2 linked regions of the Actinocorallia herbida genome follow. The protein of the gene in region 1 interacts with the protein of each later gene in a pairwise test. Links are inferred from orthologs where the notes say so. Each region holds a gene or a part of one and is shown in the gene's direction. Other genes may lie near its edges.

Region 1 (10,720 bases):
CCGCCGCGCTGCTCCTCGACGGGTGGGCGATGCTCGGCAGGCCCGACCTGCGCGTCGCCGAGGAGGCCCTGCGCCGGTGGCTGAACGCCGCGGCCCTGGTCCGCCCGCACGGCGCCGTCGTGCTCGCCGCCGACGGCGGGATCCCCGCGGTGCAGGCCGCGGTCCGCTGGGATCCGGTCACCTTCGCCGAGCGGGAACTCGACGAACGCCGCGAGCTGCACTTCCCGCCCGTCGCCAGGATGGCCTCCCTCACCGGCCCGCCCGCCGCCATCCGCGACCTCATCGAGCACGCCCGCCTGCCCGAGGACGCCGAACTGCTCGGCCCCGTCCCGCACGCCGAAGGACGCGAGCGCGCCCTCCTGCGAGTCCCCCGCACCGGCTCCACCGACCTCGCCCGCGCGCTCAAGGAGGCCCAGTCCATCCGCAGCGCCCGGCGGGCCCCCGACCCCGTCCGCGTCGAACTCGACCCGCTCGAACTCCTGTGACCCCCGGCGCACGGTCCAGGCCGTTCGCGGAAGGGCGGGAGGCCCGGATCCGGTCGCCGGCCGTGATGTCGGGGGGAGGCGCGGGGGCGCTTTGGGAGCGGGCGGGTGGGTTCTCCTTTAGGGTTGACGGGTGGCTGAGAAGTGGGTGGAGAAGACCGTCGCCGGGTTCGACGAGTGGGCCGGTGAGCGCGGCGGCGCGGATCTGCACGGGGCGCGCATCATCGTGTCCCTGCTGGATCTGAACGAGACGGCGGAGCTGACCGCCGAACTGCTCGAGGAGACCCTCCTGGAGGACTTCCCCGAGAACGTCGTGGCGGGTCCCGACGACGCCCCCGCCGTGCTCGGCGCGGCTCGGGCCCTGGTGGAGTACCTGGCGCGCGGCGGTGAGCTGGCCGAGCCCGTCGCGGCGCGGTGCCGGGCGCTGCTCGACGACCTGGCTCCACGCCTGGCCGAGGCGCTGGCCGAAGCGAGCGGCGACGACGGCGAGGCGATGGAGTTCCTCGGCCGCATGATGGCCGCCGAGGGCATCGACCTGGACGACGAGGAAGCCGTCGAGGCGTGGATCGCGGCGTTCGAGGCGCTCCCCGAAGAGGAGCGGATGCAGCGCACCATGCGCCAGTTCGCGGCCGAGAACGTGGTGCCGCCGGTGCGCCTGGCCGCCGTGGCCGAACTCGCCGCGACGGCCCGCGAGTCCGGCCTGCTGCGCGAGGCGCTCGGCCTCGCCGACTGGATCGGCGCGCGCGCCGCGACCGACGGCAGGCTGTCGGCCGCCGACGCCGAGGCCGCCGCGACCGCGCTCGGCCTGCCCGTGCCCCGCGCGGGCGGCGGCGTGTTCCCCGAGGTCGAGCGGATGTACGACGCGCTCGGCGAGGTCGGCGTCATCGAGACCGACGGCGCCGAGATCCGCCAGGGCGACCGCCCGGACTCGGCGTCCGACGAAGAGGTCCTCGCCCTGTGGATCGCCCTCCTGGACGGCCTCGTCGGCCAGGAGTACGCCGAAGGCTCGTCGCTCAGCCCCGTCGAGGTCGTCTGGAGCGAGCTGCCCGGCGTCCTGCTGCGGATGTACGAGAGCGGAGAACCCGTCGCGATCGGCCAGCTCGTGGTCGACCTCCTGGAGCACATCCAGGCCGGGTACGACGTCGCCGACGGAGAGGTCTTCGCCGAGGGCGTCCCGCAGGCGCTGCGGCTCGACCTGGAGGACCTCGCGCGCTGGGGCGCCGTGACCTTCGCCACCGCCGACGAGGCGGCCCTCACCCCGCTCGGACTGTTCGCCGTGCGCGAGCTGCTCCTCGCCGAGGGCTACACCGCGCCGCTCATCGGCGACCTCGCCGAGTCGACGGCCGAGGACCTCATCAAGGGGCTGGGCTTCCACCGCGAGGACACCGCCGAGGAGGAGATCGCGCTCTGGCTCGCCAAGCGCTCCGCCGAGGAGGCCGCGCAGGGCCTGCTGCACCTCATGCGGCAGGGCCGCCCCGCGCAGCGCAACATCGCCGCGGTCGTGCTCGGCCAGGTCGACCGGCCCGCCGAGCAGCTCATCCGCGGCGCGCTGGAGTTCCCCGAGACCCGCCCGTACGCGCTGATGTGGCTGAACGGCCACGGCGACGAGTCGGCCATGCCGACCGAGGCGGACATGCAGTGGATGTTCGTCGACACCGTCGCCGGCATGACCGAGGCGCTCGGCCCGCACGACGCCGTGCACCTCGCCCTGTCCGACACCCCGGAGGAGGCCGACCTCACCGGCCTCATCACCGACATCTGGCGGATCCCGCACCCCGACGTCGCCGACGTCCTGGAGGCCATCGGCGAACACCACCACGACCGCGACCTCGCCAAGGCCGCCCGCAAGGCGGTCTTCAAGGCCCGCTCCAAATAAACGGTCGCTCCGGTGATCGGGCGCTCGGGATCCCGGCGCCCGATCACACCGGCGTGGCTTCTCGTCGGAGCCCGTGGCCGGGGCGGAGCCAGAATCCGCTCGGGCGGCCGGTCGACCACGGCGGACGGCGCGGTGTCCCTGGCGCGCATACACTGAGTGGCGATCCGTAGAACCTTCGAGCGAGGAGCCGTCTTGTCCGTCAAGCCGATCCGTCTCTTCGGCGACCCCGTGCTGCGCACCCCCGCCGAGCCCGTCGTCGACTTCGACCGGGAGCTGCGCACCCTGGTCAAGGACCTCACCGACACGATGATCGAAGCGCCGGGGGCGGGGCTGGCCGCGCCGCAGCTGGGCGTGGGCCTGCGGGTGTTCACGTACTTCGTCGACGACGTGCTGGGACACCTGGTGAACCCGTCACTGGACCTCACCGAGGAGATCCAGGACGGCGACGAAGGGTGCCTCTCCCTGCCGGGGCTGTCCTTTCCGACCCAGCGGGCCTACGGCGTCGTCGCCAAGGGCTTCAACATGCACGGCGAGCCGATCACCGTCGAAGGCACCGAGCTGCTCGCGCGCTGCGTGCAGCACGAGACCGACCACCTCGACGGCATCCTGTTCATCGACCGGATGGACACCGAGCAGCGCAAGCTGGCGATGAAGGCGATCCGGGAGGCCGAGTGGTTCGGCGAGCCCGCGCCGGTCGTCCGGGCGTCGCCGCACAGCACCTTCGGCCGGGCGATCTGAGGCCGCGATGAGACTCGTCTTCGCCGGCACCCCGGAGACCGCGGTGCCGCCGCTCAGAGCCCTGCTGGAGTCCTCGCACGAGGTCGTCGCGGTCGTCACCCGCCCGGACGCCCCCGCAGGGCGCGGCCGCAAGCTGGTCGCCAGCCCCGTCGGCGAAGTGGCCGAGGCCGCCGGGATCGAGGTGCTGAAGCCCGCCAAGGCGAGCGACCCCGAGTTCCTGGCCCGCCTGACCGAACTCGCGCCCGACTGCTGCCCGGTCGTCGCCTACGGCGCGATCCTCCGCAAGGAGGCGCTGGCCATCCCGCGGCTCGGCTGGGTGAACCTGCACTTCTCGCTGCTGCCCGCCTGGCGCGGCGCGGCCCCGGTCCAGCACGCGATCCTCGCCGGCGACGAGATCACCGGCGCGATGACGTTCCAGATCGAGGAAGGGCTGGACACCGGCCCCGTCTTCGGCCATCTCACCGAGCCGATCCGGCCCGACGACACCAGCGGCACCCTGCTGGAACGGCTCGCCGTCGCGGGCGCCCGCCTCCTCGCCGACACCATGGACGGCCTGGAGATCGGCGGCCTGCGGGCCGTCCCCCAGTCCGACGAGGGCGTGTCGTACGCGGCGAAGCTGACGCCCGAGATCGCCCGCGTCGACTGGACCGCGCCCGCGATGCGCGTCGACCGCCTCGTCCGGGCCTGCACGCCCGCGCCCGGCCCGTGGACGACGCTGCGCGAGGACCGGATCAAGCTCGGCCCGGTCCGCCCCGCCGCGGGCGGGGGCCCGCTCGCACCCGGTGAGATCAAGGTCACCCGCAATGAGGTCCTCGTCGGCACCGCCACCCACCCGGTGGCGCTGAGCGAGGTCCAGGCGCCCGGCAAGAAGCGGATGCGGGCCGTCGACTGGGCGCGCGGCCTGCGCCTGACCGACACCGACCGCTTCGCCTGATCCGCGCCGCCCAAGACGTCCGGGGGAGAACCCATGCCTGAACAGCGCCGCAGAAGCGCCCACCGCGCCCGGCCGCAGGACAACCGCAGGCCCGCGCGCCAGGCCAAGCGCCGCACGCCCGGCGACGCCGTACGCCGCGCCGCCTACGACGTGCTCCGCGCGGTCGACACGCGCGACGCCTACGCCAACCTGCTCCTGCCGCGCGTCCTGCGCGAGCGGGAACTGAGCGGCCGTGACGCGGCCCTCGCCACCGAGCTCACCTACGGGACGCTCAGGGGACGCGGCACCTACGACGCGATCCTCGACCTGTGCAGCGACCGCCCCGTCGCCAAGATCGACCCGCCGCTGCGCGACCTGCTCCGCCTCGGCGTCCACCAGCTGCTGCGCACCCGCATCCCCGCGCACGCCGCGGTGTCCACCACCGTCGACCTCGTCCGGTCGGTGGCCGGGCCCGGGCAGGCGAAGTTCGCCAACGCGGTGCTGCGCCGCGTCACCTCGCGCGACCTGCCCGCCTGGCTCGTCGTCATCGCCCCCGAGGACGAGCTCGGCCGCCTGTCGGTGACCTACAGCCATCCCAAGTGGGTGGTGTCGGCGCTGCGCGACGCGGTCGGCGCCGCCGAGATCGAGGACCTCCTCGCGGCCGACAACGAGCGCCCGGGCGTCACGCTGGTGGCCCGGCCCGGCCGGATCGCGGTGGAGGATCTGTACGACCTGGGCGCGGGTCCCGCCGCCTACTCGCCTTACGCCGCCTACCTTCCCGAGGGCGACCCCGGCGAGATCGCCGCGGTCCGCGAGGGCCGCGCGGGCGTCCAGGACGAGGGAAGCCAGCTCGTCGCCCTCGCGCTGGCCGCCGCCGAGGTGGACGGCAAGGACGACGCCTGGCTCGACCTGTGCGCCGGCCCGGGCGGCAAGGCCGCGCTGCTGTCGGCGCTCGGCGCCGAACGCGGCGCGCAACTCCTGGCCTGCGACGTGCAGCCGCACCGCGCCGAGCTGATCACCCGCGTCGTCGGCGACAACACCCGGGTGCTGGTCGCCGACGGCACCGAGCCCGCATGGGAGCCCGGCTCCTTCGACCGGGTGCTCGTCGACGTCCCGTGCTCCGGCCTCGGCGCGCTGCGCCGCCGCCCGGAGGCCCGCTGGCGGCGCACCCCGCAGGACCTCGCCTCACTCGGACCGCTCCAGCGGCGGTTGCTGACGACCGCACTGGACTCCGTCCGGCCCGGCGGCGTCGTGGCGTACGTCACCTGCTCCCCGCACCTCGCCGAGACCCGCGTCGTCGTCGACGACGTGCTGCGCGGCCGCGAGGACATCAAGCGCCTCGACGCGGTCGAAGTCCTCGCCGGCGTGGCCCCGACCCTGTCCGGCCTGGGCACGGGCCCCTACGCCCAGTTCTGGCCCCACCGCCACGGCACCGACGCGATGTTCCTGGCTCTGGTACGGCGTACCGCCTGAGGATGTGTTCGCCGGCGTGTTCACTGGCCGGCTGTGTTTGCTGGCCCGACCTCCGGCCCTGGGGGCCTGCGGTCGGGCTGGTGATCGGGCGCTTTCGCGCCCTGGGCCGCCCCTTCGGCCCTTGGGGGCCTACGGGGCGGCCCAGGGGCGCCCGATCACGTGCGCGGCCGCGCCTGACGGCGCTCCCTGGAACGACTGCGCGAGCACCGCGCCTGGCGGTGTTCCCTGGGACGATTGCGGGAGGTGCCGGGCCTGGCGGTGTTCCCTGGGGCGGCTGCGGGAGGTGCCGGGCCTGGCGGTGTTCCCCGGGGACGACTGCGCGAGCACGGCGCCTGGCCTGGCGGTGTTCCCCTGGGACGATTGCGGGAGGTGCCGGGCCCGGCGGTGTTCCCTGGGAGCAACCCGCGTGGGTGCTTCTGGTGGGGGTGCGAAGGGGCGGGGTTCTTGGAAACAGTCTGTGCGGGGTGCTCGTGAAGGGGTGAAGGGGCGGGGCCGCGCCTTCGGCGCTCCCTGGAAGGGGGGTGTTCGGTGGTGGGGGCTTGGGGTGAGGTTCACCTGGGGGTTCACCTGGGGGTTCACCTGGGGGTTCACCTGGGGGTTCACCTGGGGGTTCACCTGGGGGTTCACCTGGGGGTTCACCTGGGGGTTCACCTGGGGGTTCACCTGGGGGTTCACCTGGGGGTTCACTCGGGTGAGTGAGGGGCGGGCGGGTCGGGGAGCCTAGACTCGGTCCCACCATGGGCATTCAGATCTCTCCGAGCATTCTTTCCGCCGACTTCGCGCGTCTCGCCGAGGAGGTGGCCGCCATCTCCGACGCCGCCGACTGGGTGCACGTCGACGTGATGGACAACCACTTCGTTCCGAACCTCACTCTCGGGCTGCCGATCGTGGAGGCGCTGCTCAAGCACAGCGCGCTCCCGCTCGACTGCCATCTGATGATCGAGGACCCCGACCGCTGGGCCCCCGCCTACGCCGAGGCCGGGGCCAAGAGCGTCACGATCCACGCCGAGGCGGCCAAGGCGCCGGTCCGCACGCTGCGCATGATCCGCTCCGCGGGCGCGCGCGCGTCGCTGGCGCTGAACCCCGCGACCCCGGTCGAGCACTACGAGGACCTGCTCGGCGAGCTGGACATGCTGCTGCTGATGACGGTCGAGCCGGGTTTCGGCGGCCAGAAGTTCCTCGACGTGGTGCTGCCGAAGATCCGGCGGGCCCGCGAGATGGTCAAGGGCCGCGACCTCGACCTGTGGATCCAGGTGGACGGCGGGGTGTCGGCCGAGACCATCGAGCGCGCCGCCGAGGCGGGCGCCGACGTGTTCGTCGCGGGCAACGCCGTCTACGGGGCCGAGGACCCGTCCGCGGCGATCCGCGAACTGCGCGCCCTCGCCGACAAGAAGGCGGAGCACCCGCGCCCCATCGGCTTCGGTCGCCCCTGACCCACCCGTCGCTCCGGGCCAACCAAGCGAGCGCTTGGTTGGCCCAATGTGGTCAGAGGGGGGCCGGTATGGCGAGCGGAACATCTGCCATGGCAGACTTGTTACCGAGATATGAGGCCGATGGGGGATGAAACCCGCATCCGGCAGCGAACTCGGCAGTACCGCAAGATCGCAGTGCCCGGCCACCCCCGCGGTGGCGGTAAGAATTGAGAATGCGGCGCATACCGCGTCGCAAAGCGTGCTCCGGGGTCGGTGCAATTCCGAACCGGCGGTAAAGTCCGCGACCCGGCCGAAGCCATCGGCCGGCTGATCCGGTGAGATTCCGGTACCGACGGTCATAGTCCGGATGGGAGGCAGCGCGCGCGCCGAACCATGCCCTGACCAGGGCTCGTTCGGCTATTCCTAGACCCCCGGAGCTCCCCGCCAGACAGGGAGGACAGGGGAGTGTTCACCGGAATCGTCGAAGAGCTCGGCGAGATCGTCAGCAAGACCGACGGGCCCGATTCGGCCGTCCTGGCCATCAAGGGCCCCATCGTCACCTCCGACGCCGTCCACGGCGCGTCGATCGCGGTCAACGGCGTCTGCCTGACCGTCGTCGACCTCAAGGACGACGTCTTCACCGCCGATGTGATGCACGAGACGCTGGCGCGGTCCAGCCTCGGCGCCCTCACCCCCGGCTCCCGGGTCAACCTGGAGCGGCCCGTCCGCCTGGCCGACCGCCTCGGCGGGCACCTCGTGCAGGGCCACGTCGACGGGGTCGGGACCATCGTGGCGCGGACCCCCTCCGACAAGTGGGAGCTCGTCCGGGTGTCACTGCCCGCGGCGCTGTCCCGGTACGTCGTGGAGAAGGGCTCCATCACCGTCGACGGCATCAGCCTCACCGTGGTCGAGGCCGCCGCCGACTCGTTCACCGTCAGCCTCATCCCCACCACGCTGGAGCTGACCACCCTGGGCCGCAAGGCCGTCGGGGACCCCGTCAACCTCGAAGTCGACGTCGTCGCCAAGTACGTCGAGCGCATGATCGGAGACCGGAAGTGACGACGTTCAACACCATCGAGGAGGCCCTGGCCGACATCGCGCTGGGCCGGCCCGTCGTCGTCGTGGACGACGAGGACCGCGAGAACGAGGGCGACCTCATCTTCGCGGCCGAGAAGGCGACCCCCGAGCTCATGGCCTTCATGATCCGGTACACCTCCGGCTACGTGTGCATCGCGCTGCCCGACAGCGACTGCAAGCGGCTCGACCTTCCGCCGATGTACCACTCCAACCAGGACGTGCGCGGCACCGCCTACACCGTCTCGGTGGACGCGGCCGAGGGCGTGTCCACCGGCATCTCCGCCGCCGACCGCGCGCACACGACCCGGCTGCTGGCCTCCGCCGACACCGTCCCGTCGGACCTGCGCCGCCCCGGCCACGTCGTCCCGCTGCGGGCGCGCGAGCACGGCGTCCTGGTCCGTCGCGGCCACACCGAGGCGACCGTCGACCTCGCCCGCCTCGCGGGCCTGCGCCCGGCCGGCGCCCTGTGCGAGATCGTCAACGACGACGGCACCATGGCCCGGCTGCCCCAGCTCGAGGTGTTCGCCAAGGAGCACGACCTCAAGCTGATCTCCATCGAGCAGCTCGTGGCCTACCGCAAGCGGCATGAGAGCCTCGTCGCGCGCGCCGCGGAGACCGTCATCCCGAACCGGTTCGGCTCCTGGCGCGCCGTCGGCTACACCTCGGCGATCGACGGCGGTGAGCACATCGCCCTCGTCCTCGGCGACCTCGGCGACGGCGCCGACGTGCTCACCCGCGTCCACTCCGAATGCCTCACCGGCGACGTGCTGCACTCCGACCGCTGCGACTGCGGCACCCAGCTCGACGCCGCGATGGAGGCGATCTCCGAGGCCGGTCGCGGCGTGGTCGTCTACCTGCGCGGGCAGGAGGGGCGCGGCATCGGCCTCATCGCCAAGCTGCGCGCCTACGGCCTCCAGGACGGCGGCGCCGACACCGTCGACGCCAACCTCGAGCTCGGCCACCCCGTCGACGCCCGGGAGTACACCAACGCCGCGCACATCCTCGCCGACCTCGGCGTGAAGTCGGTGCGGCTGCTGACCAACAACCCGGAGAAGATCGCCGCGCTCTCCTCGTTCGGCCTCGACGTCGCCGGGCGCGAGGCGCTCCCCGTGCACGTCACCGAGCACAACCGGCGCTACCTGACGGTCAAGCGCGACCGTCTCGGACACCAGATCGAAGGACTGTGATGAGCGGAGCGGGACGTCCGGAGGACACCACCGTCGAGGCGGCGGGCCTCACCATCGGGATCGTGGCCGCGCGCTGGCACGGCGAGATCACCGACCAGCTGCTGGCCCGGGCCGTCGAGGCGGCCAAGGCGTGCGGCGCGGAACCCGTCGTGGCCCGGGTCGCCGGGACGCTCGAGCTGTCGGTCGTGGCCCAGCAGTTCGCCCGCGACCACGACGCCGCGGTCGCGCTCGGCTGCGTGGTGCGGGGTGAGACGGCTCACTTCGACTACGTGTGCGACTCGGTCACCGCGGGGCTGACCAGGATCTCGCTCGACGAGGCGACGCCCGTCGGCAACGGCGTGCTCACCTGCGAGAACCTGGACCAGGCGCGCGCCCGCGCGGGCCTGCCCGGCAGCACCGAGGACAAGGGCTGGGAGTCGGTCGTGGCGGCCCTGGACGCCGCGCTGACCCTGCGCGACCTGCGGGCCCGCGACGGCGGCCGCTGAACACTGCGGTAAAGTTCACGTGCCCGCAACACGCGGGCACGTGAACCGCATCAGGGTCCCGGATCCCCACAAGATCCGGTATTTCCCGAAGTTTCCGGTGGAGGAGGCGAAGTGACCGCGCTCGGCATGGCATTCGACCTGCGAGGCACGCGGCACGGTGGACACGCCGGGCATGCCGGGGAGCATCGCAGCTCCTGACCTGCCCCGGACCCGTCCTTCCCGTCTTTTCACACCGAAAGGCCTCACCGTGCTCTCCCTCGTTCTGCCCAAGGGTTCCCTGGAGAAGGCGACCTTCGATCTGTTCGCCGCGGCCGACCTGTCGGTCCGCCGCGCCAGCGAGCGCGACTACCGCGCCTCGATCGACGACCCGCGCATCGACAAGGTCCGCGTGCTGCGCCCCCAGGAGATCCCGACCTACCTGGAGCAGGGTCTGTTCGACCTCGGCATCACCGGCCGCGACTGGATCACCGAGACCGACGCCGACGTGGTGTCCCTGGGCGAGCTCAAGTACTCCAAGGTGACCTCCAACCCCGTCAAGGTGATCATGGCCGTCCCGGAGGACGCGCCCTGGCAGACGGTCGCCGACCTGCCCGACGGCGTCCGGATCTCCACCGAGTTCCCGGCCCTCACCGACCGGTTCCTGGAGAAGCACGGCGTCAAGGCCAAGGTCTTCCCGTCCTACGGCGCGACCGAGGCGAAGGTCCCGGACATCGTCGACGTCATCGTCGACCTCACCGAGACCGGCTCGTCGCTGCGCAAGAACGGCCTGCGCATCCTCGACACGCTGCTCACCAGCTACACCGAGCTGGTCGCCAACCGCGAGGCCTACGAGAACCCCGAGAAGCGCGCCGCGATGGAGGACATCGCGCTCCTGCTCCAGGGCGTCATCCGGGCCCGCGGCCAGGTGCTCATCAAGCTGAACGTGCCCGCCGGGCAGCTCCAGGACGTGCTGAACGTCGTCCCGGCCATGGCCTCCCCGACCGTCACGCCGCTCGCGGGCGGCGAGATGTACGCGGTCGAGAGCGTCGTCGCCAAGGCCGGCATCAACGAGCTCATCCCGAACGTCAAGGCCGCGGG
Region 2 (10,653 bases), 1.3 Mb from region 1 along the record:
CCTCGGACGGCAAGAGCATCCCGGTGCCGAAGGCCGGATGCGAGCAGGTGATCGACAAGGGCGTCGCCGACGCCGTCAATTATGTGCTGTCGGGCGTCCTGACCCGGGGGACGGGCCGGGGGCTCGGCATCGGCAGGCCGGCCGCGGGCAAGACCGGCACCGTGGACAACTACTCGGCCGCCTGGTTCGCCGGGTACACCCCGCAGCTCGCCTCGGCCGTCTGGGTGGGCGACCCGCGCGGTGGCTACAAGTACCCGATGACGAACACCTGCCTGCCGACGCACTGCGGCGGCCCGGTCTACGGCGCGACGATCCCCGGCCCGATCTGGCAGGACACCATGGCCGAGGCGCTGAGCGGGGTCGAGGCGGGGCGGTTCCAGCGCCCGCCGTCGTTCTTCTTCCGCAAGGGCTCGGGCGAGGACGAGGTCAAGATGCCCGACCTTCGCGGCATGTCCCTCGACGCGGCGATGCAGAAGCTCGGCGCGATGGGCCTGGACTTCAAGGTCGGCTCGCACGAGTACAGCGACAAGTACGACGAGGACCAGATCGTCGCGACGGACCCGTCTCCCGGCGCCCTCATCGACCCGGGCGACTCGGGGCTCACCGTCGTCCTCACCGTCTCCAAGGGCAAGGACCCCACGGCCCTCCCCGAACTCCCCGACCCCGGCTGGCCGGAGCCCCAGGAAGAAGGAGCCCCCTGGGAGATCCCCTGACGGGATCCCCCGGGGCGCCATTCAGCTCGGCAGTCTGCCGTCGCGTAGATCGGCGAGGGTGACGGTGTCGATGACGCCCAGGAGGGCGCTGTCGGCGGCCGCCCAGAGGCGGTCGAGGCTGCGGACGACGTCCTGGGCCGCGCCGTTCGCGGGGGGTTCGGCGCGGCGTCCGGCGGGCCTGCCGTCGATGGCGCGCAGGACCTGGCCGACGGTGATGGCGGCGGCGGGCCGGGACAGCCGGTAGCCCGGGTCGGGCAGCCGCTGGTTCAGCACGAGGTCGGCGCGTCTGAGGTCGCCGAGGATGGCCTGGAGGAACGTCAGGGGCAGCGCGTGGGATTCGGCGAGTGCCGCGGCGGTGAGGGGGGCGGGCTCGGCGGAGGCCAGGGCCAGCAGGGCGCGGAGTGCGTACTCCACTCGGGCGGTGATCTGCACGGGCTCCCCGATTATTTCGACTCGTTAAGTTGGATAGACGTCCCAAAAAGTGCCACACCTTACGATGCGGCACTTTCCGGACTTATCTGTTGGAGTCGTCCAGCCCCCAGCGGTTGCGGAGCGACCGGTCGGCGAGGCCGAAGAGCTGGTCGACCACCACGCCGATGATCAGGATGATGAACATCACCGAGATCATCTCGGACGTCTGGTTGAGCTCGCGGCTGAAGGTGAGCAGGGTGCCCAGCGACTGCACGCCGATGATCACCAGCAGTTCGCCGGCCATCAGGGAGCGCCAGGCGAACGCCCAGCCCTGCTTGAGCCCCGCGACGAACGAGGGCAGCGAGGCGGGGATGACCAGGTGCCGGTAGCGGCCGAAGCCCTTGAGCCCCATCACCTTGCCCGCGCGCAGCAGGATCGGCGACGTGTAGTCGACACCGGAGATGAGCCCGTTGGCGATCGACGGCGCGGCGCCGAGGACCACCACGAAGAGGATCGCGCCCTCGCTGAGCTTGAACAGCAGGATCGCGAGGGGGAACCAGGCGATCGACGGCATCGTCTGGAGGCCGGTGATGAGCGAGCCGAAGGCCCGGCGCAGCACCCACGACTGCGACACCAGCGCGCCGACGGCGCCGCCGATGAGGACGGCGAGGGCGAAGCCCACGACCGCGCGCTGCATCGTCAGGCCGACCGCGTCCCAGGTCTTGCCCGAGGTCACGGTGTCCCAGAAGACCGGGAGGACCTCCGCCGGGCCGGGCAGCACCCACGGGTCGCGCCAGCCCGACCAGACCACGCACTGCCAGGCGAACAGGAAGATCGCCAGCGCGGTCACGATCGGCCACAGCGCCGAGTAGACGCGGATCAGCGGGTTCTTCCTGGTCCCCGCGGTCAGCTCCAGGGCGTCGAGCCCGGCGAGCTCCCGGTTGACTCCGGGCTTGGGAGCGCTGTCGCTCGTCTTCTCAAGCACCATGGCGGCTGACTTCCTCCTTGAGCCGGTCGGTGATCTCGGCGGCGAGGGAGGAGACCTCGGGAGCGTCGATGCGGCGCGGCCGCGCGAACTCGACGGGGAACTCCTGGATGACCCGGCCGGGCCGGCTGGACAGCAGCACGACGCGGTCGCCGAGCCGGACCGCCTCGCGCACGTTGTGCGTGACGAACAGGACGGTGAGCTCGCGCTCCCGCCAGATCCGCTCCAGCTCGTCGTGGAGCAGGTCGCGGGTCATCGCGTCGAGGGCGCCGAACGGCTCGTCCATGAGCAGCAGCGTCGAGCGGCGGCCCTGGTAGGACTCGGTGAGCGCGAGGGCGCGGGCGAGGGCGACGCGCTGGCGCATGCCGCCGGACAGCTGGTGCGGGCGCTTCTTGGCGAAGCCGCCCAGGTGGACCGACTCCAGCAGCTCGGCCGCGCGCCCGGGGCGGTCCTTGCGGGGCAGCCCGCGCTGGCGCAGCGCCAGCTCCAGGTTGCCGCCGACGGTCAGCCACGGGAACAGCGCCGGCTCCTGGAACATCAGGGCGACGCGGGCGTTGCCCACGTCGATGGTGCCGGAGCTGGTCTTGTCGAGGTCGGCGACGAGGTTGAGGAGAGTGGACTTGCCGCAGCCGGACGCGCCGAGCAGGCAGACGAACTCTCCGGGCTTGACGTCCAGGGAGACGTTGTCGAGCGCGAGCAGCGCCGAGCTCCCGGATCCGAACGCTTTGGAGACACCGGCGAGCCGGACCGCGGCGGCGGTCCGGCTCTCGGCGGCCTCGGGGGCCTTGGTCATGGGGTCGCGACCTCCGGCTTTCCGGCCGCCTTCAGCACCGTGTTCAGGTAGGACAGGTCGTAGATCCCCTTGAGGTCGACCGGGTCGAGCAGGCCGACGGCCTGGGCGTGCTCGGCTCCTCCGGTCAGCGACGCGGCGATCGGGTCGTTGGTGAACTCGATCTCCTTGAAGGCCGAGTCCAGGACTTCCTTCGACAGCGGCTTGGTCGTCAGCTTCTCCAGCTGGGCGTTGGCCGCGGTCTTGGCCTCCTCCAGGTTGGAGGCGATGAAGTCGTTGGAGGCGACGGTCGCCTCGACGAGCTTCTGGACGAGGTCCGGGTGCTCCTTGGCGAAGTCCTGCCGGACGATCAGGTGGGTGATGACGAACTTGCCGTCGGGCCACAGGGTCTTCTCGTCGATCAGCTTCTTGGCGCCGCTCTCGAGGATGAGGCGGGAGGCGAAGGGCTCGGGCACCCAGGCGCCGTCGATCTCGCCCTGCTTGAAGGTCTCGATCGTCTGGGAGTTCTCCTGCGGGACGACCGAGACGTCGCCGGTGCCGTCCTGGTTGGCGGTGAGGCCCTTTTCCTTGAGGTAGTAGCGGATCGCCACGTCCTGGGTGTTGCCCAGCTGCGGGGTGGCGATCTTCTTGCCCTTGAGGTCGTCCAGGCTCTTGACCTTCTTGGGGTTCACCACGAGGGAGACGCCGCCGGACGCGGCACCCGAGATGATCTTGATGGCCTGTCCCTTGGACTGCGACCAGGCGTTGATGGCCGGGTTCGGTCCGACGAAGGTCGCGTCGACGCCCTTGGCGAACAGGGCCTCGATGGCGGCGGGGCCGGCGTTGAAGGCCTTGCTCGACAGCGTGACGTTCGAGCCCAGCTTCTCGGCGAAGATGCCCTTCTCCAGGCCCACGAGCGCGGTGGCGTGCGTGATGTTGGGGAAGAAGCCGAGGTTGACGGTGACCTTCTCGTCGCCTCCGCCGGAGCCGGAGTCCTCACCGCCGCAGGCTGCGAGCGCCGGGAGACCGATCACCAGCGCCGCCGTCGCTGCGAGGGCTTTTCTCCTGCTGAGCTTCATCGCGCTCCACTCCATCTTTCCGACTGTCTAAGGGGGGATGAGTCGTGCGAGCCGGATGGATATTTCCGACTGGTTTGATGCGAAAAGTAGACCAGGGGATGCCCATCAAGTCAACCCGATCGGTAGGAATAGTGGGGACGGTTGGGTAACGGGTCGGACTCGGGCGGGCGGCGAGCCTCGCGCGGGGGCGCGAGGGGGCTTCGATAGGGTCTGAGGGCAACCCCCGTGATGCTGAACAAGGAGTGCGCACGTGTCCGCGATCGAGGCCGTACACGCCCGGGAGATCCTCGACTCCCGCGGCAACCCCACAGTTGAGGTCGAGATCCTCCTGGAAGACGGCACGCAGGCGCAGGCCGCGGTGCCGTCCGGCGCCTCCACGGGCCAGTTCGAGGCGGTCGAGCTGCGCGACGGCGGCGACCGCTACAACGGCAAGGGCGTCCAGCAGGCCGTCGCCGCCGTGAACGACACGATCGGCAAGGAGATCGTCGGCTACGACGCCGACGACCAGCGGATCATCGACCAGGTCATGATCGACCTGGACGGCACCCCGAACAAGGCCAAGCTCGGCGCGAACGCCATCCTCGGCGTCAGCCTCGCCGTCGCCAAGGCCGCCGCGGACTCCGCCGACCTCCCGCTGTTCCGCTACGTCGGCGGGCCGAACGCGCACGTGCTGCCGGTGCCGATGATGAACATCCTCAACGGCGGCGCGCACGCCGACACCAACGTCGACATCCAGGAGTTCATGATCGCGCCGCTCGGCGCGGCCACCTTCTCCGAGGGCCTGCGCTGGGGCGTCGAGGTCTACCACGCGCTCAAGTCCGTGCTGAAGGCCAAGGGCCTGAACACCGGCCTCGGCGACGAGGGCGGCTTCGCCCCCGACCTGCCCTCCAACCGCGAGGCGCTCGACCTCATCCTCGTCGCGATCGAGAAGGCCGGCCTGACCGCCGGCCGCGACGTCGCCCTCGCCCTGGACGTCGCCGCCACCGAGTTCCACGCGAACGGCGCCTACACCTTCGAGGCCTCGGCCCGGTCCGCCGAAGAGATGGCGCAGTACTACGCCTCCCTCGTCGCCGACTACCCGCTGGTCTCCATCGAGGACCCGCTGGACGAGAACGACTGGGACGGCTGGAAGGCTCTCACCGACGCGATCGGGAGCAAGGTCCAGCTCGTCGGCGACGACCTGTTCGTCACCAACCCCGAGCGCCTCGCCCGCGGCGTCAAGACCTCGACCGCCAACTCGCTGCTGGTCAAGGTCAACCAGATCGGCACGCTCACCGAGACCCTGGACGCGGTCACCCTCGCCCAGACCAACGGCTTCAAGTGCATGATGAGCCACCGGTCCGGCGAGACCGAGGACACCACGATCGCCGACCTCGCCGTCGCCACCAACTGCGGCCAGATCAAGACCGGCGCCCCCGCCCGCAGCGACCGGGTCGCCAAGTACAACCAGCTCCTGCGCATCGAGGAACTGCTCGACGACGCGGCCCGCTACGCCGGCGCCGCGGCCTTCCCCCGGTTCGGCTGGGAGGGCTAGATCAGCGCCCCGCGCTCCGGTGCGCCAGCCCCCCGCGACAGCGCGGGGGGCCGGTCGCATCTGACGTCGCGGGCCGCGATCCTCGCGGTCGTGCTCTGCGCGATCGCGCTGAGCCTCGCCTATCCCGTCCGGGAGTACATCGCCCAGCGCACCCAGATCTCCCAGCTGCAGAAGCGGGAGGCCGCCGCGCGGCAGGAGGTCGAGGACCTCACCGCCCAGAAGGGGCGGCTGGGCGACCCCGACTACATCAAGGGCGAGGCGCGCAGGCGGCTGCACTACTGCGACCCCGGTGAGCAGTGCTTCGTCGTCCTGGACGGGGAGGGCGGCGCGTCGCAGTACGGTGGGGGCGCGCAGGAGCAGCGCAAGGCGCCGCCCTGGTACGAGACGCTCTGGGGGTCCGTCGAGGCCGCCGACGAGCAGCCGTAGCCCCCGTTCGAGTTCGATGAGAAAGGCCCGCAGTGGAAGAGCGTGACGTCGCCGCCGTCCAGGCGCAGCTCGGCCGGGAGATCCGCGGCGCGGCGGAGGTCGCGCACCGCTGCCCGTGCGGACTGCCGGACGTGATCGAGACCGCGCCCTACCTGGAGGACGGGTCGCCGTTCCCCACCCTGTACTACCTCACCTGCCCCAAGGCCGCCTCGGCCATCGGCACGCTGGAGGAGCGCGGCGAGATGCGCCGGATGCAGGAGCGGCTCGCCGAGGACCCCGAGCTGGCCGCCCGCTACCTGGCCGCCCACGAGGACTACAAGGCGCGCCGCGACAAGGCCGCGGAAGCCGCCGGGATGCCTCTGCTGCCCGAGGGCATGCAGACCGCGGGCGGCATGCCCGAGCGCGTCAAGTGCCTGCACGCCCTCGTCGGGCATGAGCTCGCGGCGCCCGGCACCAACCCGTTCGGTCGCGAGGCCCTCGACGAACTCCCGGAATGGTGGCGCTCGGGCCCGTGCGTCGATGTCATGATGGACGGAGAACTGCCCTAACGGGCGCAGCCGGTTCCGGGAGGGCGTTACATGACGCGGGTTGCCGCGATCGACTGCGGGACCAACTCGGTCCGGCTCCTCGTCGCCGACGTCGACACCGAGCTCAAGGACATCGAGCGCGAGATGCGCATCGTGCGCCTCGGCCAGGGGGTCGACCAGACCGGAGAGCTGGCGCCCGAGGCGCTGGAGCGCACCTTCAAGGAGATGCGCGGCTACGCGGCGCTGATCGAGCGGCACGGGGCGGAGAAGGTCAGGGTGGTGGCGACCAGCGCCACCCGCGACGCCCGCAACCGGGCCGATTTCGTCGCCGGAGTCGTGGAGATCTTCGGGGTCGAGCCCGAGGTCGTCTCCGGCGAGGAGGAGGCCGCGCTGTCCTTCACCGGCGCCACCCGCGACCTCGCCGTGCTCCGCCCGCTCCGCCCCTACCTCGTGGTCGACATCGGCGGCGGCTCCACCGAGTTCGTCGTCGGCGCGGGCGACGTGCAGGCCGCCAAGTCGGTGAACATCGGCTGCGTCCGGATGACCGAGCGGCACTTCAAGGGCGCCAACCCGCCCTCGCCCCAGCAGATCGCGGGCGCCGTCGCCGACATCGACGCGCAGCTCGCGGCGGTCCGCGCGGAGGTCCCGGTAGGCGAGGCGCGCACCCTGGTGGGGCTCGCGGGCTCGGTCACCACGGTCTCGGCGATCAACCTCGGCCTCGACGCGTACGACTCGGACCGCATCCACCTGTCCCGGATCACCGCGGCGCAGGTCCACGACATCACCCGCCGCCTGCTGAAGATGACGCACGACGAGCGGGCCGCGATGGGCGTCATGCACCCGGGCAGGGTCGACGTGATCGGCGCCGGCTCCCTGATCCTGGACCGCATCATGCGCGAGTACGGGTTCGGCTCGGTCGTCGTCAGCGAGCACGACATCCTCGACGGCATCGCCTGGAGCCTCGCCTGAGCGGCGGGAACCCCCCGTTCGTCCCGCCCGGCACCGGCTGGCCGGAGGACCCGGCCACGCCGGAGACCCCCGTCGCGGCCGATGCCGAGGCCGTCGTGCGGCTCGCCGCGGGCGCAGGGGACCACGCGGAGCTGGCCGCACGGCAGTCGGTGTGCCGGGCCTGCCCCCGGCTGGTGGACTGGCGGGAGTCGGTGGCGGTCGAGCGGCGAAGGGCGTTCCGCGACGAGCGGTACTGGGGCCGGCCGGTGCCCTCCTGGGGCGCCGAGGACGCGCCGATCCTGCTGGTCGGGCTCGCCCCCGCCGCGCACGGCGGCAACCGGACCGGCCGGATCTTCACGGGCGACCGCTCCGGCGACTGGCTGTTCGCCTCGCTGCACCGGTGCGGCCTCGCCGCCAAGGACACCAGCACGCACGCGGGCGACGGCCAGCGGCTGCTGCACACCCGGGTCGTCGCGACGGTGCTGTGCGCGCCCCCGGACAACAAGCCGCTTCCGGTCGAGCGCGACGCCTGCCGTCCGTGGCTGGTGCGGGAGCTGGAGCTGACGCGGCCGAAGGTGATCGTGGTGCTCGGCGGGTTCGCGTGGCAGGCGCTGTGGCCTTCGCTGGCCGCCGCGGGCCTGCCCGTGCCGCGTCCCCGACCCCGTTTCGGACACGGAGTGGAGGCGGCGGTGGGCGACGCCGTCGTCCTCGGCTGCTACCACCCGTCGCAGCAGAACACGTTCACCGGGCGGGTCACCGAGGAGATGCTGGACACCGTCTTCCGCCGCGCGAGGGCGCTGGCCGGGCGGTGATCAGGGGAATCGGGGGGCGGGACAGGACCGGGCTCAGCGGCGGGCCGCTGAACGCCCCCGTAGGGCCCTGTCCCTTCCCCGAAGAGTGAGATGCCCCGTAGGCCCCATGGGTTTGCGGTTTCGGCGGAATTTTTCCCGTCCCGATCCGGTCGGCACGGGCGTGGCGCGTGGCACATCTGACCGGCGGGGCTTGGGGTAGGCCCCGTACTGCCTAAGATCGGCGGTGCGCCGACGGCTGGAGGGGGACTGACGATGGCGGACGGGGTCGCGGGACGGCTGGAGCCCTTGCTGGTCCGGCTGCTGGGCCCGGAGCCGCCGGTCCGGGTCCGCGCCTGGGACGGCAGCGAGACCGGCCCGAAGGACGCGCCCGCGTTCGTCCTCCGGGACCGCAGGGCGCTGCGGCGGTTGCTGTGGAAGCCGGGCGAGGTCGGCCTCGTGCGCGCGTTCGTCGCCGGGGAGCTCGACATCGAGGGCGACGTCTGCGCCGCGCTCGGCGCGCTCCAGCGGGTGCTGCGCCGCGGCGACGAGCCGATCGCGCTGAGCGCCGAGGACAAGCGGGAGATCGTGCGGACCGCGGTGATGCTCGGCGCGGTGGGCCCGGAGCCGAAGGCTCCCCCGGAGGAGGACGGCGCGGGCCTGATGGCCGAGACGTCCGCCGGGCTGTACGCCCGGATGACGGGAGAGGGCCGCGGCACGGGCGTCGGCAGATGGGCGGACGCCCTGACCCTCGAAGAGGCGCAGGACGCCGACGCCCGGGACGTCGCGGCCCGGCTCGCCCCCCGCCTCGGCGAGTCGGTCCTCGAGGTGAACGCCGGATTCGCCGCGTTCTCCCGGCTGCTCGCCGCCCAGTGCCCCGGGGCCGACGTGACGGCCGTCACCCCGTTTCCCGAGCAGGCGCCCCCCGGCGTCTTCCTGGAGCCCGAGCTTCCGGGCGGCGCCTTCGACGACCGCAGCTACGACGCCGTCGTCTCGCTGGCCGGGACCACCCCCGTGCACCGCGATCTCGACCGTCTCGTCGGGGTGCTGCGGCCGGGCGGCAGGCTCCTGGTCCGGCAGACCGTCCACCGGCCGGACGCCCTGCCCCGGCCCTTCACCAGCGACTACGTCTACGGTAAAGGTGGAGACACCCCCACCCTCGGCGAGTTCATCAGCCTCATGGACGCCGTCGGCCTCGAGGTGCGCGGAGTGCGCGCCCTGCGCGATGAGTACGCGCTGACCCTGCGTGCTTGGGCGGGCCATCTCGCCGCCCCCGCGCCCGGCGACGGGATCGCGCGGGTCTGGTCGCTGCACCTCGCCACTACCGCGCTCGCGTGCGAGAACGGCAGAATCGGCGTGTACGAGGTCGAAGCGGTGCTCCGTTGAGCGTCATCGGCCGAGAATGATCGCCCTGAACGGAACCATAATCGGACGCCGTCCGTCTATGAGATGAAGAAGTACAACTGCTGGAGGCAGTGATGGAGAGCAGGAACCCCGTGTTCCGCAAGGTCGGGGAGCAGGCGCGGATGGGGCATACCCCCACTCCCGCCGAGCTTCAGGGCATGTACGACCAGCCGGCCTACGCGCCCCCCGCCGAGCGCGCGATGACGATCGACGATGTCGTCGTCAAGGGGTTCGCGAGCCTCGGTGTGCTGGCCGTCACCGGCACCGTCGCCTGGGTGCTCAACCTCAACATGGGCATCGCTCTCGTGGCGGTCCTCGCCGCGTTCGGCATCGGCCTGTACCTGAGCTTCAGCGGCAAGTCCAGCGCCGCCCTGACGCTCACCTACTCGGCGCTTTACGGCATCGCGGTCGGCGCGATCAGCCACCTGTACAACGACCTGTACAACGGCATCGTCTTCCAGGCGATCCTCGGCACCGCACTCGCGTTCGGCGCGGTCCTCACCGTCTACGCGCTGCGGATCATCCGGGTGACGCCGAAGTTCACCCGCTTCGTGGTCGCCGCGGGCTTCGGCCTCGTCGCGCTGATGCTGGTCAACCTGGTCGTCGGCCTGTTCAACGACACCGGCATCGGCATCCGCGAGTACGGTTTCCTCGGCATCGCGTTCAGCGTCGTGGCGATCCTGGTCGGCTGCTTCTTCCTGATGCTCGACTTCGACATGATCGAGCGCGGCGTCCAGCAGCAGCTGCCCGCGAAGTACGCCTGGGCCTGCGCCTTCGCGCTGACCAGCACGCTCGTCTGGATCTACCTGGAGATCCTGCGCCTCCTGGCGATCCTCCAGGGCAACGACTGACCCCGGTCCTGCGGCCATGAAGAAGGCCCCGGCGCTTCCCGCGCCGGGGCCTTCGCCGTCCTGCGGGAGCCGCCTAGCTGAGGCGCTCCAGGACCATGGCCATGCCCTGGCCGCCGCCGACGCACATCGTCTCAAGACCGAACTGCTTGTCGTGGAACTTGAGGCTGTTGATGAGGGTGCTGGTGATGCGGGCGCCGGTCATGCCGAAGGGGTGGCCG

Evidence for each region.
Region 2: the proteins of rpe (region 1) and eno interact in binary tests that used the Escherichia coli proteins (3 or more experiments, as listed by UniProt). The link is inferred for Actinocorallia herbida from one-to-one orthologs.

The regions. Positions count from the first base shown.
Region 1 is NZ_RJKE01000001.1:1,457,972-1,468,691, forward strand. The notes cover bases 5,177-8,067. They hold rpe (ribulose-phosphate 3-epimerase), read left to right. Parts: upstream 5,177-6,219; coding sequence 6,220-6,915; downstream 6,916-8,067. Other genes in these bases: EDD29_RS06945 (RsmB/NOP family class I SAM-dependent RNA methyltransferase), read left to right, coding at 5,177-5,482; EDD29_RS06955 (riboflavin synthase), read left to right, coding at 7,360-7,953; EDD29_RS06960 (bifunctional 3,4-dihydroxy-2-butanone-4-phosphate synthase/GTP cyclohydrolase II), read left to right, coding at 7,950-8,067. Outside these bases: EDD29_RS06925 (primosomal protein N'), read left to right, coding at 1-485; EDD29_RS06930 (hypothetical protein), read left to right, coding at 616-2,358; def (peptide deformylase), read left to right, coding at 2,551-3,096; fmt (methionyl-tRNA formyltransferase), read left to right, coding at 3,104-4,030; more of EDD29_RS06945, read left to right, coding at 4,064-5,176; more of EDD29_RS06960, read left to right, coding at 8,068-9,158; ribH (6,7-dimethyl-8-ribityllumazine synthase), read left to right, coding at 9,158-9,643; hisG (ATP phosphoribosyltransferase), read left to right, coding at 9,891-10,720. UniProt on the Escherichia coli protein: Catalyzes the reversible epimerization of D-ribulose 5-phosphate to D-xylulose 5-phosphate.
Region 2 is NZ_RJKE01000001.1:199,208-209,860, forward strand. Bases 3,526-6,349 are described here. They hold eno (phosphopyruvate hydratase), read left to right. Parts: upstream 3,526-4,207; coding sequence 4,208-5,491; downstream 5,492-6,349. Other genes in these bases: EDD29_RS01200 (ABC transporter substrate-binding protein), read right to left, coding at 3,526-3,972; EDD29_RS01210 (FtsB family cell division protein), read left to right, coding at 5,582-5,917; EDD29_RS01215 (DUF501 domain-containing protein), read left to right, coding at 5,950-6,349. Outside these bases: EDD29_RS01180 (transglycosylase domain-containing protein), read left to right, coding at 1-713; EDD29_RS01185 (Rrf2 family transcriptional regulator), read right to left, coding at 735-1,145; EDD29_RS01190 (ABC transporter permease), read right to left, coding at 1,228-2,112; EDD29_RS01195 (ABC transporter ATP-binding protein), read right to left, coding at 2,102-2,902; more of EDD29_RS01200, read right to left, coding at 2,899-3,525; more of EDD29_RS01215, read left to right, coding at 6,350-6,465; EDD29_RS01220 (Ppx/GppA phosphatase family protein), read left to right, coding at 6,496-7,413; EDD29_RS01225 (uracil-DNA glycosylase), read left to right, coding at 7,509-8,204; EDD29_RS01230 (class I SAM-dependent methyltransferase), read left to right, coding at 8,457-9,566; EDD29_RS01235 (Bax inhibitor-1/YccA family protein), read left to right, coding at 9,659-10,435; EDD29_RS01240 (acetyl-CoA C-acetyltransferase), read right to left, coding at 10,509-10,653. UniProt on the Escherichia coli protein: Catalyzes the reversible conversion of 2-phosphoglycerate (2-PG) into phosphoenolpyruvate (PEP). It is essential for the degradation of carbohydrates via glycolysis.